One region of the Escherichia sp. B1147 genome, then DNA from elsewhere that is predicted to be linked to it. Evidence: riboswitches for the same ligand, from Rfam matches in the RefSeq annotation. Region 1 holds a riboswitch; each other region holds the start of a gene.
The links. A riboswitch is a leader RNA that binds a small molecule or an ion and turns the genes downstream of it on or off. The one in region 1 is predicted to bind thiamine pyrophosphate.
Positions count from the first base shown of each region.

Region 1 (5,281 bases):
CAGGCGCGCGCGCCAGATTGATACCGCCAATCGCCACGGTGGGATAATCCGCCAGACGCTCAATGTGCCGCGCCAGCTGTTCCAGCCCCTGCGGTGCAGAAGGCATCTGTTTGGTTTGCGTCTGGAACACATGTCCCAGCGCGATATAAGAAGGACGTGCTGCCAGTGCGACGTCGATCTCCATATCATCATGGGTCGAAACGCCCAGTCGCAGACCTGCCGCGTGGATGGCGTGGAGATCGGTGGCTTGCAAATCTTCCTGCCCCAAATGGACGCCATACGCCTGATGCTTAATCGCCAACCGCCAGTAATCGTTGATAAACAGCCGCGCGTTATAGCGGCGGCCCAGCGCAATTGCCGCCACGACATCGGCTTCCACCTCTTCATCGCGCTGATCTTTGATGCGTAGCTGGAGAGTACGCACGCCTGCATCCAGCAGGCGTTCGATCCACTGTACGCTGTCCACTACCGGGTACAGTCCTAAACGAAAAGGTACGGGAGGAAAATCAGGCTGATACATCACGCTTCCTCCTTACGCAGGTAGATTTCCCCGCCTCTGGCGCGGAAGTTCTCTGACATATCCGCCATTCCCACTTCAATGGTTTGCGCGGCGGCGTAATCACGTACTTCCTGGCTGATTTTCATCGAGCAGAATTTCGGCCCACACATGGAGCAAAAATGGGCGACTTTGCCGGATTCTTGCGGCAGGGTTTCATCGTGATAAGCGCGGGCGGTAAACGGGTCGAGGGCCAGATTAAACTGGTCTTCCCAGCGAAATTCGAAGCGGGCTTTCGACATGGCGTTATCGCGAATTTGCGCACCCGGATGCCCTTTCGCCAGGTCGGCGGCGTGGGCAGCAATCTTATAGGTGATAAGCCCCTGCTTAACATCTTCTTTATTAGGCAGACCCAGATGCTCTTTTGGCGTTACGTAACAAAGCATCGCGCAGCCAAACCAGCCAATCATCGCCGCGCCAATCCCTGACGTGAAGTGGTCATAGCCCGGCGCAATGTCGGTGGTCAGCGGCCCGAGGGTATAGAACGGCGCTTCATGGCAGCGCTCTAACTCCTCGGTCATATTGCGGCGGATCATCTGCATCGGCACATGCCCCGGGCCTTCAATCATCACCTGCACGTCATATTCCCAGGCGATTTTGGTCAGTTCGCCCAGCGTATGCAGCTCGGCAAACTGCGCTTCATCGTTGGCGTCCTGAATAGAACCGGGACGCAGGCCGTCGCCCAATGACAGCGAAACGTCATAAGCGGCACAGATTTCACAAATTTCGCGGAAGTGTTGATAGAGGAAATTTTCCTGATGGTGGGAGAGGCACCATTTCGCCATAATCGAACCGCCGCGCGACACAATACCGGTCAGACGTTTGGCGGTCATCGGCACGTAGCGCAGCAGCACGCCCGCATGGATAGTGAAGTAATCCACTCCCTGCTCGGCCTGTTCCAGCAGTGTGTCGCGGAACGTTTCCCAGGTAAGATCTTCAGCGATCCCGTTAACTTTCTCCAGCGCCTGGTAGATCGGCACAGTACCGATCGGCACCGGGCTGTTACGCAAAATCCACTCGCGGGTTTCGTGAATATAGCGACCGGTGGAGAGATCCATCACCGTATCCGCTCCCCAGCGCGTGGACCACACCAGTTTTTCCACTTCTTCTTCGATGGAAGAGGTGACCGCCGAGTTGCCGATATTGGCGTTAACTTTTACCAGGAAGTTGCGACCAATGATCATCGGCTCCGATTCCGGATGATTGATATTAGCAGGGATAATGGCACGTCCGGCAGCGACTTCATCACGGACAAATTCCGCGGTGATATTTTCCGGCAGGCGAGCACCAAAGCTCATTCCAGGATGCTGGTGGCGCAAAACTTCGCTACGAATGCGCTCGCGTCCCATATTCTCGCGAATGGCGATGAATTCCATCTCCGGTGTGATGATGCCCTGACGGGCGTAGTGCAACTGCGTGACGCGGCGGCCTGCTTTGGCGCGTTTTGGCGTTAATACGCCGCTAAAACGCAGCTCGTCGAGGCCATCATCTGCCAGCCGCGCTTTGCTGTAATCGGAACTGCGCACGGTGAGTTCTTCGGTATCGCCGCGCGCCTCGATCCACGGCTGACGCAGCTTTGCCAGCCCTTGCTGCACGTTAATGGCGATCTGCGGATCGCCATACGGGCCGGAGGTGTCGTAGACCGGAATCGCTTCGTTTTCTTCGTACTGCGGCTGTTCTTTGCTGCCGCCAATTAGCGTCGGGTTAAGCTGGATCTCACGCATTGGCACACGCACGCCGGGATGTGTGCCGGTGATGTAAATGCGTTTTGAGTTGGGAAAGGCGGTGCCTTCCAGGGTGTCGATAAAATGTTGGGCCTGGGCGCGCTGTTCGCGGCGGGTCAGTTTTGTTGCAGACATAGCTCATTCCAAAAGTTAAGGACGTGGCTTGTCAGACGACGGATGAAGCAAGAGACGATCGCCGCAAAGGCGATGCGATAGCAGATTAACTCTTGTTCCCTTCGCAGGTATTAGCCTGATCAGGTTCCGCGGATCCCGAATGAACGGTCTCAGCCAGTTAAGGCACTCCGACAAGAAATTAGCCCCGCAAACGGGGCATTGAATGTAAATTACGCGTTAACAGCGCAGAACTCAAGCAGGATGTTTGACGCGAGCGGCGTCAAGCACCAGCAGAATCAGCTTATCTTCCAGTACGAAGCGTGCTTCCAGCGCCTCGCCGATGTCAGATAAAACCTGTTGAAACTCAAGGTAATTATCATGATCGATGGCGGTTTCCAGGCTGGAATCATAGTAATCCATAATCTGTTGCGTGTTGGCTTCCAGCTGCGGCCAAATCTTCGCGGCATGAGCGAGTTGCCCGTTGCCTTCTAGTTTATGAAGAATGCGTTCATAAATACTGAAATGTCCAGCAGACAGGTAGTCGACCAGACTCTGGCAAAAATCATCAAGGGCTTTTTCATTCAGCCTCATGTACGATTCTTTGCCAGGCTTAATGCCAACCAGATTGTAGTAAGCCACGAGCAGATGCTTACGTACATGTAGCCAGCGATCAACCAGTTTGTTACTTCCTCTGACGTGCTCCGTCAGGTTATCGAGCTGGTTAAGCATGATTGACTCCGCAAGTTTGTATTCAAAAACTGCTCAGTGAGAAATGTAAAAACCATGTTAAACATGCCAGTGATGCAAAGGTAGTGCAAGAGCTATGGATCGTATAATTGAAAAATTAGATCACGGCTGGTGGGTAGTCAGTCATGAACAAAAATTATGGTTGCCGAAGGGAGAATTACCATACGGCGAAGCGGCAAATTTCGATCTTGTGGGTCAGCGCGCACTGCATATAGGCGAATGGCAGGGAGAACCTGTTTGGCTAGTGCAACAGCAGCGTCGTCACGATATGGGATCGGTACGTCAGGTGATTGATCTGGATGTTGGGCTGTTTCAACTGGCTGGGCGCGGTGTGCAACTGGCGGAGTTTTACCGCTCACATAAATATTGCGGCTACTGCGGCCATGAGATGTATCCGAGCAAAACCGAATGGGCAATGCTGTGCAGTCACTGCCGTGAGCGTTACTATCCACAAATTGCCCCCTGCATTATCGTTGCCATCCGTCGCGATGATTCGATCCTTCTTGCCCAGCATACCCGCCATCGAAACGGTGTCCATACGGTACTTGCCGGATTCGTTGAAGTGGGCGAAACCCTCGAGCAGGCAGTCGCGCGGGAAGTGATGGAAGAGAGCGGAATTAAAGTCAAAAATCTGCGTTATGTGACCTCCCAACCGTGGCCGTTTCCTCAGTCTTTAATGACCGCGTTTATGGCGGAATATGACAGCGGCGATATCGTCATTGACCCGAAAGAATTGCTTGAGGCGAACTGGTATCGCTATGACGATTTGCCGTTACTCCCGCCGCCCGGCACCGTGGCGCGCCGTCTGATAGAAGATACGGTGGCGATGTGTCGGGCAGAGTATGAGTGATGATACACTGACCGCCTGACGCACTAAGGAACAGCCAAAATGACCGAACTTAAAAACGATCGTTATCTGCGGGCGCTGTTGCGCCAGCCCGTTGATGTCACTCCAGTATGGATGATGCGCCAGGCGGGCCGCTATCTACCGGAATACAAAGCCACCCGCGCCCAGGCGGGCGATTTTATGTCGCTTTGCAAAAACGCCGAGCTGGCGTGCGAAGTGACTTTGCAACCGCTGCGTCGCTATCCGCTGGATGCGGCGATCCTCTTTTCCGATATCCTCACCGTTCCGGACGCGATGGGGTTAGGGCTCTATTTTGAAGCCGGAGAAGGTCCGCGTTTTACCTCGCCAGTCACCTGCAAAGCTGACGTCGATAAACTGCCAATACCGGACCCGGAAGATGAGCTGGGTTACGTGATGAACGCGGTGCGTACCATTCGCCGCGAACTGAAAGGCGAAGTGCCGCTGATTGGTTTTTCCGGCAGTCCGTGGACGCTGGCGACCTACATGGTGGAAGGCGGCAGCAGCAAAGCTTTCACCGTGATCAAAAAAATGATGTATGCCGAGCCGCAGGCGCTGCACGCGCTACTCGATAAACTGGCGAAAAGCGTCACTCTGTATCTGAACGCGCAGATTAAAGCCGGTGCTCAGGCAGTGATGATTTTCGACACCTGGGGCGGCGTGCTCACCGGGCGTGATTATCAACAGTTCTCGCTCTATTACATGCATAAAATAGTTGATGGCTTACTGCGTGAGAACGACGGTCGCCGCGTGCCGGTGACGCTGTTTACCAAAGGCGGCGGACAGTGGCTGGAAGCCATGGCAGAAACCGGCTGCGACGCGCTGGGCCTCGACTGGACAACGGACATTGCCGATGCGCGCCGCCGCGTGGGTGATAAAGTCGCGCTGCAGGGCAATATGGACCCATCAATGCTGTATGCACCGCCTGCCCGCATTGAAGAAGAAGTGGCGTCTATACTTGCAGGTTTCGGTCACGGTGAAGGCCACGTCTTTAACCTTGGACACGGCATTCATCAGGATGTGCCGCCAGAACATGCTGGCGTGTTTGTGGAGGCAGTGCATCGCCTGTCTGCGCCTTATCATCAGTAAGGAGTGGTTATGGATCTCGCGTCATTACGCGCTCAACAAATCGAACTGGCTTCTTCTGTGATCCGCGAGGATCGACTCGATAAAGATCCGCCGGATCTGATCGCCGGAGCCGATGTCGGGTTTGAGCAGGGCGGCGAAGTGACGCGAGCGGCGATGGTGCTGTTGAAATACCCCTCGCTTGAGCTG
Region 1 is NZ_LFHY01000023.1:22,126-27,406, forward strand. It holds gene thiE (thiamine phosphate synthase) at 1-520, opposite strand, end outside; gene thiC (phosphomethylpyrimidine synthase ThiC) at 520-2,415, opposite strand; TPP riboswitch at 2,495-2,595, opposite strand; gene A9180_RS20890 (Rsd/AlgQ family anti-sigma factor) at 2,647-3,123, opposite strand; gene nudC (NAD(+) diphosphatase) at 3,218-3,991, shown strand; gene hemE (uroporphyrinogen decarboxylase) at 4,031-5,095, shown strand; gene nfi (deoxyribonuclease V) at 5,105-5,281, shown strand, end outside.

Region 2 (5,281 bases), on a different contig from region 1:
AAAGCCAGCTTTTTGCTTCCTGAACGGTGTCGCCCCAGTTTGTATGGCGCAGACGCAATGCCGCCAGCGCCGCAGAGAGCGTACAACCCGTGCCATGGGTGTTTTTGGTCATAATGCGCGGCGCGGTAAACCGCTGTTCGCCGTCGCGAGTAAACAGCCAATCCGGGCTTTGCTCATCATCCAGATGACCGCCTTTCATCAGCACTGCACCGCAGCCCATCGCCAACAGTGCTCGCCCCTGCTCCCGCATTTCCTGTTCGTTATGCGCATGTGGCGCGTCGAGCAAGGCGGCAGCTTCGGGCAAGTTTGGCGTTATTAATGAAACCCGTGGCAATAATCGACTGCGCAGCGTGGCAACCGCCGAAGGTGAAAGTAGCGGGTCGCCGCTTTTTGCCTGCATGACGGTATCCAGTACCACGTTTTGGATCTGGTAACGTTGCAGCCGTTCTGCCACCGCTTCAACGATATCGGTTTCCGCCAGCATGCCGATTTTGGTGGTGTCGATTCGTACATCGCTGAACACCGAATCAAGTTGTGCAGCGACAAAATCAGGCTCAATGCGATACACCGACTGTACGCCACGGGTATTTTGCGCCACCAGCGCGGTGATTACCGAGCAACCGTACGCACCTAGCGCCGAGAAGGTTTTAAGATCGGCCTGAATTCCTGCACCACCACTCGGATCAGTACCGGCAATCGTCAGAGCGTTAATCCGTTTCATGCCAGTACCTCCTGCGTCAATTGCCAGAGCGCATCAAGGAAATGTGGAACAAAACTGCCCGGCCCCTCGCTTCTGGCGACTGCGCGCTCTCCGGCTTGTTTCATCCAGTGACAGCCAGATGCGACGTTTTCCAGCGTATCGCCAGGTAATGCACAACAGGCAGCAACAACCGCCGATAATGCACAGCCAGTTCCTACCACTTTGGTCATTAACGGATCGCCGCCGTGAATACCAACGGTGCGACGACCATCGGTAATATAATCCACCTCGCCAGTGACCACGACGACTGCGCCAGTTTCCAGAGCCAGAGTTTGCGCAGCAGGCAATGCGCTTACTGTGGCGTCAGTGGTATCCACACCACGGCCACCATTGGAAATGCCCGCTAATGCCATGATTTCCGATGCATTACCGCGTATCGCTGCCGGTTTAAAAGATAAAAGTTCATGACAAAAACGGCGACGATAATCGAGCGCACCAACCGCGACCGGATCAAGCGTCCAGGGCGTTTGGGAGTGTTTTGCATGTTCAACGGCGGCACGCATCGCCCGTGCGCGTGGCTGCGTCAGTGTGCCAACGTTAATCAGCAAAGCACTGGCGATGGCCGAAAATTGACTGGCCTCTTCGGTTTCGATAACCATCGCTGGCGATGCACCGAGCGCCAGCAAGGTATTGGCAGTAAAGGTTTGCACCACATCATTGGTCATGCAATGCACAAGGGGGGAATGTTGGTGAAAAAGGTGTAACGCGTGCGCAGGTTGCGCCGGACTCAGCAGGTCGATTTGCATAGTTTGCTCCTGCCATAACGTGAAGAAGCAATGACCTGGCGGCCTGTGACTTCCCTACGCTGGCATTATCCAGATCAGGTGATACGGGTATTTCTCAGCCTTCACGCAGAAGGGCACCCCGAGTCGTTTAGTTGCGATGATGAATCGCAGATGAGGATGGTAATGTCCCGCGCACACGTTGTAAACGAGGAAAAACGGCGGTATTACAATAATGTTGTGAAATTATTTGATATAAGAATCCAGCACCTTAAGAACAACATCCAGGTCTTCTTCACGCTTTAGCTCATCCCCCTGGTGAACTATGTGTTCCGTCAGATGACCTTTAATCACTTCCCGCATCAAACCGTTTACCGCACCACGGATAGCGGCAATCTGTTGTAGAACGGCAGCGCATTCGTGCGGCTCGTCGAGCATTTTCTTGAGCGCGACGACCTGTCCCTGAATCTTACTGGCGCGTGCTTTCAGTTTCTGTTTATCGCGAATGGTATGAGACATGGTAACACCTGGTTAACAAGATCATGGAAAATCATAGCACTACTAATCTACTGGGGGGTAGTATCATGTACTGGGGGGGAGTAGAATCAGGCCGCCGACTTAATACTAAGAATTATTATCATGACCGAATTTACCACTCTTCTTCAGCAAGGAAACGCCTGGTTTTTCATCCCCAGCGCCATCTTACTTGGTGCGCTACATGGTCTGGAGCCAGGACACTCAAAAACGATGATGGCGGCGTTTATTATCGCCATTAAAGGCACCATCAAACAGGCGGTGATGCTTGGACTGGCGGCAACCATATCGCATACCGTGGTAGTCTGGTTGATTGCTTTTGGTGGGATGGTGATAAGCAAACGCTTTACTGCGCAGTCAGCGGAACCGTGGCTCCAGCTGATTTCCGCGGTGATCATTATTGGCACCGCGTTCTGGATGTTCTGGCGCACCTGGCGCGGCGAACGAAGCTGGCTTGAGAATATGCACGGGCATGATCATGAACATCATCACGACCACGAACATCACCACCATCATGAACATAGCGACAGCGAAGAGTATCAGGATGCCCATGCACGAGCCCATGCCAATGACATTAAACGCCGCTTCGATGGCAGAGAAGTGACCAACTGGCAAATTTTATTGTTTGGTTTAACAGGTGGACTGATCCCCTGCCCAGCGGCAATTACCGTGCTATTGATTTGCATTCAGTTGAAAGCCCTGACACTGGGCGCAACACTGGTCGTCAGTTTCAGCATTGGCCTGGCGTTAACGCTGGTCACCGTAGGCGTTGGGGCGGCAATCAGTGTTCAACAGGTTGCAAAACGCTGGCGCGGATTTAACACTGTCGCTAAACGCGCCCCCTATTTCTCCAGTCTGTTAATTGGCTTAGTCGGGTTGTATATGGGAGTGCATGGCTTTATGGGTATTATGAGATAAAACAATTACCTGGGCTTCGCTATCCCTTTAGCCCAGGATGATTCTTAAATCAACTTATTCCGCTGACTTCTCGTTCAATGAGGATGCTTTTGCTGCATCCTTTCATTTACACTTTTTACGAAATCATGGGATCACTAACAAAATATCTCTTGTCGGTTATATTGTATGGCAGGAAAGATATGCGACTGATTTTACTGATCCCCAAAGTGGAGAGTATATGACCATAAAAAATAAGATGTTGCTGGGTGCGCTTTTGCTGGTAACCAGCGCAGCATGGGCCGCACCAGCCACCGCGGGTTCGACCAATGCCTCGGGAATTTCAAAGTATGAGTTAAGCAGTTTCATTGCTGACTTCAAGCATTTCAAACCAGGTGACACCGTACCAGAAATGTACCGTACCGATGAGTACAACATTAAGCAGTGGCAGTTGCGTAATCTGCCCGCCCCTGACGCCGGAACCCACTGGACCTATATGGGCGGTGCATATGTGCTGATCAACGATACCGACGGGAAAATCATTAAAGCCTACGATGGTGAGATTTTTTATCATCGCTAAAAAAAGCCCCCTCGGAGAGAGGGGGAAATGCAGACACCTTATTATTTTTTATTATTAGCCACTTACTGGTCTTGCTTGCTATTAGTCGTATTTCACGTTGATTAATGCGGTTGCCTCCAGTGCGCCAGATTTAACTTTATTTTTATCATAAACATAGTAACTGGCTGTTACTGGAATTGAAACCGTTGTATCTGTAATTTTTGACTTCGCCGCAATTTCTTTTAAATTTGTGTATCCTTTACTGCTGTCAGTGATATTTAAAAGTGTGACTGGCGAACCATCATTTTCAAGAATAAATCCTACGCCATTATCTTCCGGCCCTTTCAGTACCGTGTTACTGTTGGTTAACAAGTCAGAACTTGATAAATACACCTGCATTTTCCGTGATGTTTGATTTTGTTGACCTAATAAATTTTTACAACGCAGAATAATATTCCCTTCTTCACTATTTATTGTTGCTTTGTTACCTGTGTCTGGTAATTGTGAAACGGGAATACTCTTTAAAGTAATTAATAAATCATCAGGTTTGCAGGTCGTTGTTATCGGGTTGTATGATAATGCCAGATTAAAGGAATAGACACCGGCATTTTGTGCCAATGCATTTCTGTAGCTATTCACACATGCATCCCACGACTTTCCTCCTAACAGACACATTAAAAATTGCACTGCGGCACTCCCACGCGTTGTTGATGAAGCACTGGATAATGTCGCGACACCATTAATCATCACTGCTCCGCCGCCCCCCGCAGAAACATTCACTTTCGCGTTACTGGCCACCGATGTCACGGTTACTGAATAACCATTTGTGAAGCTGGTCTGGTTATTTGATAATGTGATGCTGTTTTTATTAGTCCATTCAAAATGTAAATTTAATTTAATGGTATCGTTATAAAGCCCAACAATAATATCCGAAGGACTCATAGGGGCGATGGTATTCGTACTCACACATGACGAATCATTAAAATTATGTTCATATTTCGCTGTTTGTGTTTGAGTCAGTGCAAAGTCCCCCTGAACAACCAGATTATGCTGCGCTGACAACTCTCCATAACATGCCGCATAGCTCGCAGGTATAACCATCACCATGAATATAAATAATACTATGTTAATTTTCATAAAACTACCCGATGCTTATTGGCAAATATAAGTTCTACTTTCATCAATCTCTTTACCGAAGGTGATTGTGCATGAAAGCCCTTGTTGTTTATCAATTGCCACATTAACCGCTGGCGGTATTTCATTGGTGCGAATAAATATCTGACTTCCCTGGCCGACAACACCAATGTTATGACCGTGGATATCATTGACTTCATAACCAAACGTTAATGGCTGTCCATCTGATTTTAATGCTTTTATAAACCAGGGCTTACGCTGATCGGTATCAAAATCAACCAGAACGACCGCGCCGCGATAAGGGGCGGTAATTTTACGGTTCCCGCGTAATTCTGTTTCGCTATCGCTTTGCGACACATCCAGCATCAGGTGATTTTCTCGATAAGGTGTCATTCCGTCGTAAACCACCACACCATTACTGTTTGTTGTGCGATATTTTTGCCCATTGACATAAGCACCTTTAATTCCTGGTGCATGCATCACAGCAAACGTTTCGGAAAGACGGTTCGCCAGATTAACGCCACCCAACCAGGCGACAATGCCCCCTGAAACGCTGGCTCCGGCCTGTCGATAGGCACTCGACTGACTATAGCTGCCATTCACTGTTGCGACCGGTGCGGTCCAGGTCAAATTGGCCCCAGCTGTCGTTTCATTTCCCTGATGTTGGTGGCTCAAGTT
Region 2 is NZ_LFHY01000005.1:489,981-495,261, reverse strand. It holds gene thiD (bifunctional hydroxymethylpyrimidine kinase/phosphomethylpyrimidine kinase) at 1-721, opposite strand, end outside; gene thiM (hydroxyethylthiazole kinase) at 718-1,506, opposite strand; TPP riboswitch at 1,541-1,637, opposite strand; gene rcnR (Ni(II)/Co(II)-binding transcriptional repressor RcnR) at 1,729-2,001, opposite strand; gene rcnA (nickel/cobalt efflux protein RcnA) at 2,122-2,934, shown strand; gene rcnB (Ni(II)/Co(II) efflux transporter accessory subunit RcnB) at 3,152-3,490, shown strand; gene A9180_RS05425 (putative fimbrial-like adhesin protein) at 3,572-4,606, opposite strand; gene A9180_RS05420 (fimbrial biogenesis outer membrane usher protein) at 4,622-5,281, opposite strand, start outside.
Region 2: another riboswitch for thiamine pyrophosphate. It lies ahead of thiM (hydroxyethylthiazole kinase); the one in region 1 lies ahead of thiC (phosphomethylpyrimidine synthase ThiC).

Region 3 (5,281 bases), on a different contig from region 1:
AACGACAACATTCCCGATCCCGCTTCATTTGCCGATCCGGTGGAACGTGCGTCGGCAGAAAAAGCACTGGCCTATATGGGACTGAAACCGGGTATTCCGCTGACCGAAGTCGCTATCGATAAAGTGTTTATCGGTTCCTGCACCAACTCACGTATTGAAGATTTACGCGCAGCGGCGGAAATCGCCAAAGGGCGGAAAGTCGCCCCAGGCGTACAGGCGCTGGTGGTTCCCGGTTCCGGTCCGGTAAAAGCCCAGGCGGAAGCGGAAGGTCTGGACAAAATCTTTATCGAAGCCGGTTTTGAATGGCGCTTGCCAGGCTGCTCAATGTGTCTGGCGATGAACAACGACCGTCTGAATCCGGGCGAACGCTGTGCCTCCACCAGCAACCGTAACTTTGAAGGCCGCCAGGGGCGCGGTGGACGTACGCATCTGGTCAGCCCGGCAATGGCTGCCGCCGCTGCCGTTACCGGTCATTTCGCCGACATTCGCAACATCAAATAAGGAAACCATCATGGCAGAGAAATTTATCAAACACACTGGCCTGGTTGTTCCGCTGGATGCCGCCAATGTCGATACCGATGCGATTATCCCGAAACAGTTTTTACAGAAAGTGACGCGTACTGGTTTTGGCGCGCATCTGTTTAACGACTGGCGTTTTCTGGATGGAAAAGGCCAGCAACCAAACCCGGAGTTCGTGCTGAACTTCCCGCAATATCAGGGCGCGTCGATTTTGCTGGCGCGGGAAAACTTCGGCTGTGGCTCCTCACGTGAGCACGCGCCGTGGGCGCTGACCGATTACGGTTTTAAAGTGGTGATTGCGCCCAGTTTCGCCGATATTTTCTATGGCAACAGCTTTAACAACCAACTGCTGCCGGTGAAATTAAGCGATGCCGAAGTGGATGAGCTGTTTGCGCTGGTGCAAGCCAATCCGGGGATTCATTTCGATGTGGATCTGGAAGCTCAGGAAGTGAAAGCGGGTGATAAAACTTATCGCTTTGCTATTGATGCCTTCCGCCGCCACTGCATGATGAACGGTCTGGACAGCATCGGGCTGACCTTGCAGCACGACGACGCCATTGCCATTTATGAAGAGAAGCAACCGGCGTTTATGCGTTAGTTTGTACGCCGTCCGGCTCAATCGCCAAAAAGAAAAAAGCCAGCAGGTATTCACTGCTGGCGTGGCGATTAACACCAATACTCAGTCACACATGATGTCCGCAAATCAGTAGTCAGAATCACTCCCCTCCCACTGCATCAGCTCTTCAAGCATGATTAATCGTTGTGGAACGCTTAACCAACGCAACCAGCACAACGTCGCTGTCGCGGTAAAATAGTGCTGATAAAACTGACGCATGGGACACCTCCTTGCTTCATCGTTAAGAATTATTGACTTAATATAGGGAAAATTAAATTGCTGACTTTTGCGCAGGAGTTCCCCTTTTATGCCTTCTGGTCGTCTGCAACAACAGTTCATCCGCCTGTGGCAATGCTGCGAGGGTAGATCGCAGGACACGACGCTCAACGAACTGGCAGAGTTATTGAGCTGCTCCCGCCGTCATATGCGCACCCTGCTCAACACCATGCAGGATCGCGGCTGGTTAACATGGGAAGCGGAAGTCGGGCGCGGTAAACGCTCGCGTCTGACATTCCTCTACACCGGGCTGGCGCTTCAGCAACAACGGGCGGAAGACCTGCTGGAGCAGGATCGCATTGACCAGTTGGTGCAGCTAGTCGGTGACAAAACTGCCGTGCGGCAAATGCTGATTTCTCATCTGGGACGCAGCTTCCGCCAGGGTCGGCACATCCTGCGTGTCCTCTACTATCGTCCGTTGCGCAACCTGCTACCCGGCAGCGCATTGCGCCGTTCTGAAACCCATATCGCCCGGCAAATCTTCAGTTCGCTCACGCGCGTAAATGAGGAAAATGGGGAACTGGAGGCAGATATAGCCCACCACTGGCAGCAAATTTCCCCACTCCACTGGCGCTTCTTTTTGCGCCCAGGGGTCCATTTTCATCATGGCCGTGAACTTGAAATGGACGATGTGATCGCCTCATTGAAACGGATCAATACGCTGCCGCTCTATTCCCACATTGCTGAAATTGTGTCGCCGACGCCCTGGACGCTGGATATCCATCTCACGCAGCCGGACCGCTGGTTGCCGTTATTGCTGGGGCAAGTTCCGGCGATGATCCTGCCACGTGAATGGGAAACCATCAGTAACTTTGCCAGCCATCCCATCGGCACCGGTCCATATGCGGTAATGCGTAACAGCAGCAATCAACTGAAAATTCAGGCATTCGACGATTTCTTCGGTTATCGGGCGCTAATCGACGAAGTTAACGTCTGGGTCTTGCCGGAAATTGCCGACGAGCCAGCCGGAGGGCTGATGCTGAAAGGACCACAGGGCGAGGAAAAAGAGATTGAAAGTCGCCTGGAGGAAGGCTGCTATTATTTACTGTTCGACAGTCGGACTCATCGCGGGGCGAATCAGCAAGTCAGAGACTGGATAAGCTATGTGCTTTCGCCGACCAATCTGGTTTATTTCGCCGAGGAACAGTACCAGCAACTGTGGTTTCCGGCCTATGGGCTGCTCCCCCGCTGGCACCATGCCCGCCCCACGCATTGCGAAAAGCCTGCCGGGCTGGAACATCTCACCCTGACATTTTATCAGGATCATATTGAACATCGGGTCATTGCCGGGATCATGCAGCAGATTCTGGCGAGTCATCAGGTTACGCTGGAAATCAAAGAGATCAGCTACGATCAGTGGCACGAAGGTGAGTTCGAAAGCGACATCTGGCTTAACAGCGCCAACTTTACGCTGCCGCTGGATTTTTCACTGTTCGCGCACTTGTGCGAAGTGCCGCTGCTGCAACACTGTATTCCTCTCGACTGGCAAGCCGACGCCGCCCGCTGGCGTAATGGTGAGATGAATCTGGCGAACTGGTGCCAACAGTTGGTCACCAGCAAAGCGATGGTGCCGCTTATCCATCACTGGTTGATCATTCAGGGGCAACGCAGTATGCGCGGCCTGCGTATGAATACCCTCGGCTGGTTCGATTTTAAATCAGCGTGGTTTGCGCCGCCGGATCCATGATTGCTGGTTGATAACAAAATCACTACACTAACGCCGTTCTCAACGGGGTGCCACGCAGACGCGTGCGCTGAGAAAATACCCGTCGAACCTGATCCGGATAACGCCGGCGAAGGGATTTGAGGCTCCTTCTCAAGTCCTTTGCCACTCTTTTTTGAGGTGCAAAGTGTTAAAAAAATGTCTTCCCCTGCTGTTGCTGTGCACAGCGCCCGTTTTCGCTAAACCCGTTCTGACTGTTTATACCTACGACTCCTTCGCTGCCGACTGGGGGCCAGGTCCGGTAGTCAAAAAAGCCTTTGAAGCCGACTGTAATTGCGAACTGAAACTGGTGGCGCTGGAAGATGGCGTCTCACTGCTCAACCGTCTGCGGATGGAAGGCAAAAACAGCAAAGCTGATGTGGTGCTGGGGCTGGATAACAATTTGTTAGATGCAGCCAGCAAAACCGGACTGTTCGCCAAAAGTGGCGTGCCAGCGGATGCCGTTAACGTTCCCGGCGGCTGGAATAATGACACTTTCGTACCATTTGATTACGGCTACTTCGCCTTCGTCTATGACAAGAACAAACTGAAAAATCCGCCGCAAAGCCTGAAAGAACTGGTTGAGAGCGATCAGAACTGGCGGGTGATTTATCAGGATCCACGCACCAGTACGCCGGGCCTGGGTCTGCTGCTGTGGATGCAAAAAGTCTATGGCGATGACGCCCCACAAGCCTGGCAGAAGCTGGCGAAGAAAACCGTCACAGTCACCAAAGGCTGGAGCGAAGCCTACGGCCTGTTTTTAAAAGGCGAAAGCGATCTGGTATTGAGCTACACCACTTCTCCGGCTTATCACATTCTCGAAGAGAAAAAAGATAACTACGCCGCCGCGAACTTTAGCGAAGGCCACTATCTGCAAGTGGAAGTTGCCGCCCGCACCGCTGCCAGCAAGCAGCCGGAGCTGGCGCAAAAATTCCTTCAGTTTATGGTTTCTCCGGCTTTCCAGAATGCGATCCCAACCGGCAACTGGATGTATCCGGTGGCAAACGTCGCGCTACCTGCCGGATTTGAACAACTGACCAAACCGGCCACCACGCTGGAGTTCACGCCCGCCGAAGTGGCGGCACAACGTCAGACATGGATTAGCGAATGGCAACGCGCCGTCACCCGTTAATTCCCGGCTGGTTAATTCCAGGTGTAAGCGCCGCCACGCTGGTGGTGGCGGTTGCGCTGGCGGCCTTTCTCGCCCTGTGGTGGAACGCGCCGCAGGGTGACTGGTCGGCCATCTGGCAGGATAGCTACCTGTGGCATGTGGTGCGCTTCTCCTTCTGGCAGGCGTTTCTCTCGGCGCTGCTATCTGTCGTACCGGCGATATTCCTTGCCCGCGCCCTCTATCGCAGGCGCTTTCCTGGACGCCTGGCGATGTTGCGTCTGTGCGCAATGACCTTGATCCTCCCGGTGCTGGTTGCCGTTTTCGGCATTCTTAGCGTCTATGGCCGCCATGGCTGGCTGGCATCGCTCTGGCAATCGCTTGGTCTGGAGTGGACCTTTTCGCCCTACGGCCTGCAAGGCATTTTGCTGGCGCACGTATTTTTTAATCTGCCGATGGCGAGCCGTTTATTACTTCAGGCACTGGAAAACATTCCCGGCGAACAACGTCAACTTGCCGCCCAGCTTGGGATGCGCGGCTGGCATTTTTTCCGCTTCGTTGAATGGCCGTGGTTACGGCGACAAATCCCGCCGGTTGCTGCGCTTATCTTTATGCTCTGTTTCGCCAGCTTCGCCACCGTGCTGTCGCTGGGGGGCGGTCCACAGGCGACCACTATCGAACTGGCAATCTATCAGGCGCTGAGTTACGACTACGATCCCGCCCGCGCGGCGATGCTGGCATTGATCCAGATGGTGTGCTGCCTTGGGCTGGTGCTGCTGAGTCAGCGATTAAGTAAGGCCATTGCGCCCGGCACCACGTTGCTGCAAGGCTGGCGCGACCCGGACGATCGTCTGCATAGTCGCATTTGCGACACTGTGTTGATCGTACTTGCGCTGCTGTTGTTGCTGCCGCCGTTACTGGCGGTGATTGTCGATGGTGTAAATCGCCAATTGCCGGAAGTGCTGGCGCAACCCGTGCTGTGGCAGGCGCTGTGGACCTCGTTGCGTATTGCACTGGCGGCAGGCGTATTGTGCGTGGTGCTGACCATGATGCTGCTATG
Region 3 is NZ_LFHY01000002.1:146,703-151,983, forward strand. It holds gene leuC (3-isopropylmalate dehydratase large subunit) at 1-501, shown strand, start outside; gene leuD (3-isopropylmalate dehydratase small subunit) at 512-1,117, shown strand; gene sgrT (glucose uptake inhibitor SgrT) at 1,223-1,354, opposite strand; gene sgrR (DNA-binding transcriptional regulator SgrR) at 1,443-3,098, shown strand; TPP riboswitch at 3,132-3,231, shown strand; gene thiB (thiamine ABC transporter substrate binding subunit) at 3,262-4,245, shown strand; gene thiP (thiamine/thiamine pyrophosphate ABC transporter permease ThiP) at 4,221-5,281, shown strand, end outside.
Region 3: another riboswitch for thiamine pyrophosphate. It lies ahead of thiB (thiamine ABC transporter substrate binding subunit); the one in region 1 lies ahead of thiC (phosphomethylpyrimidine synthase ThiC).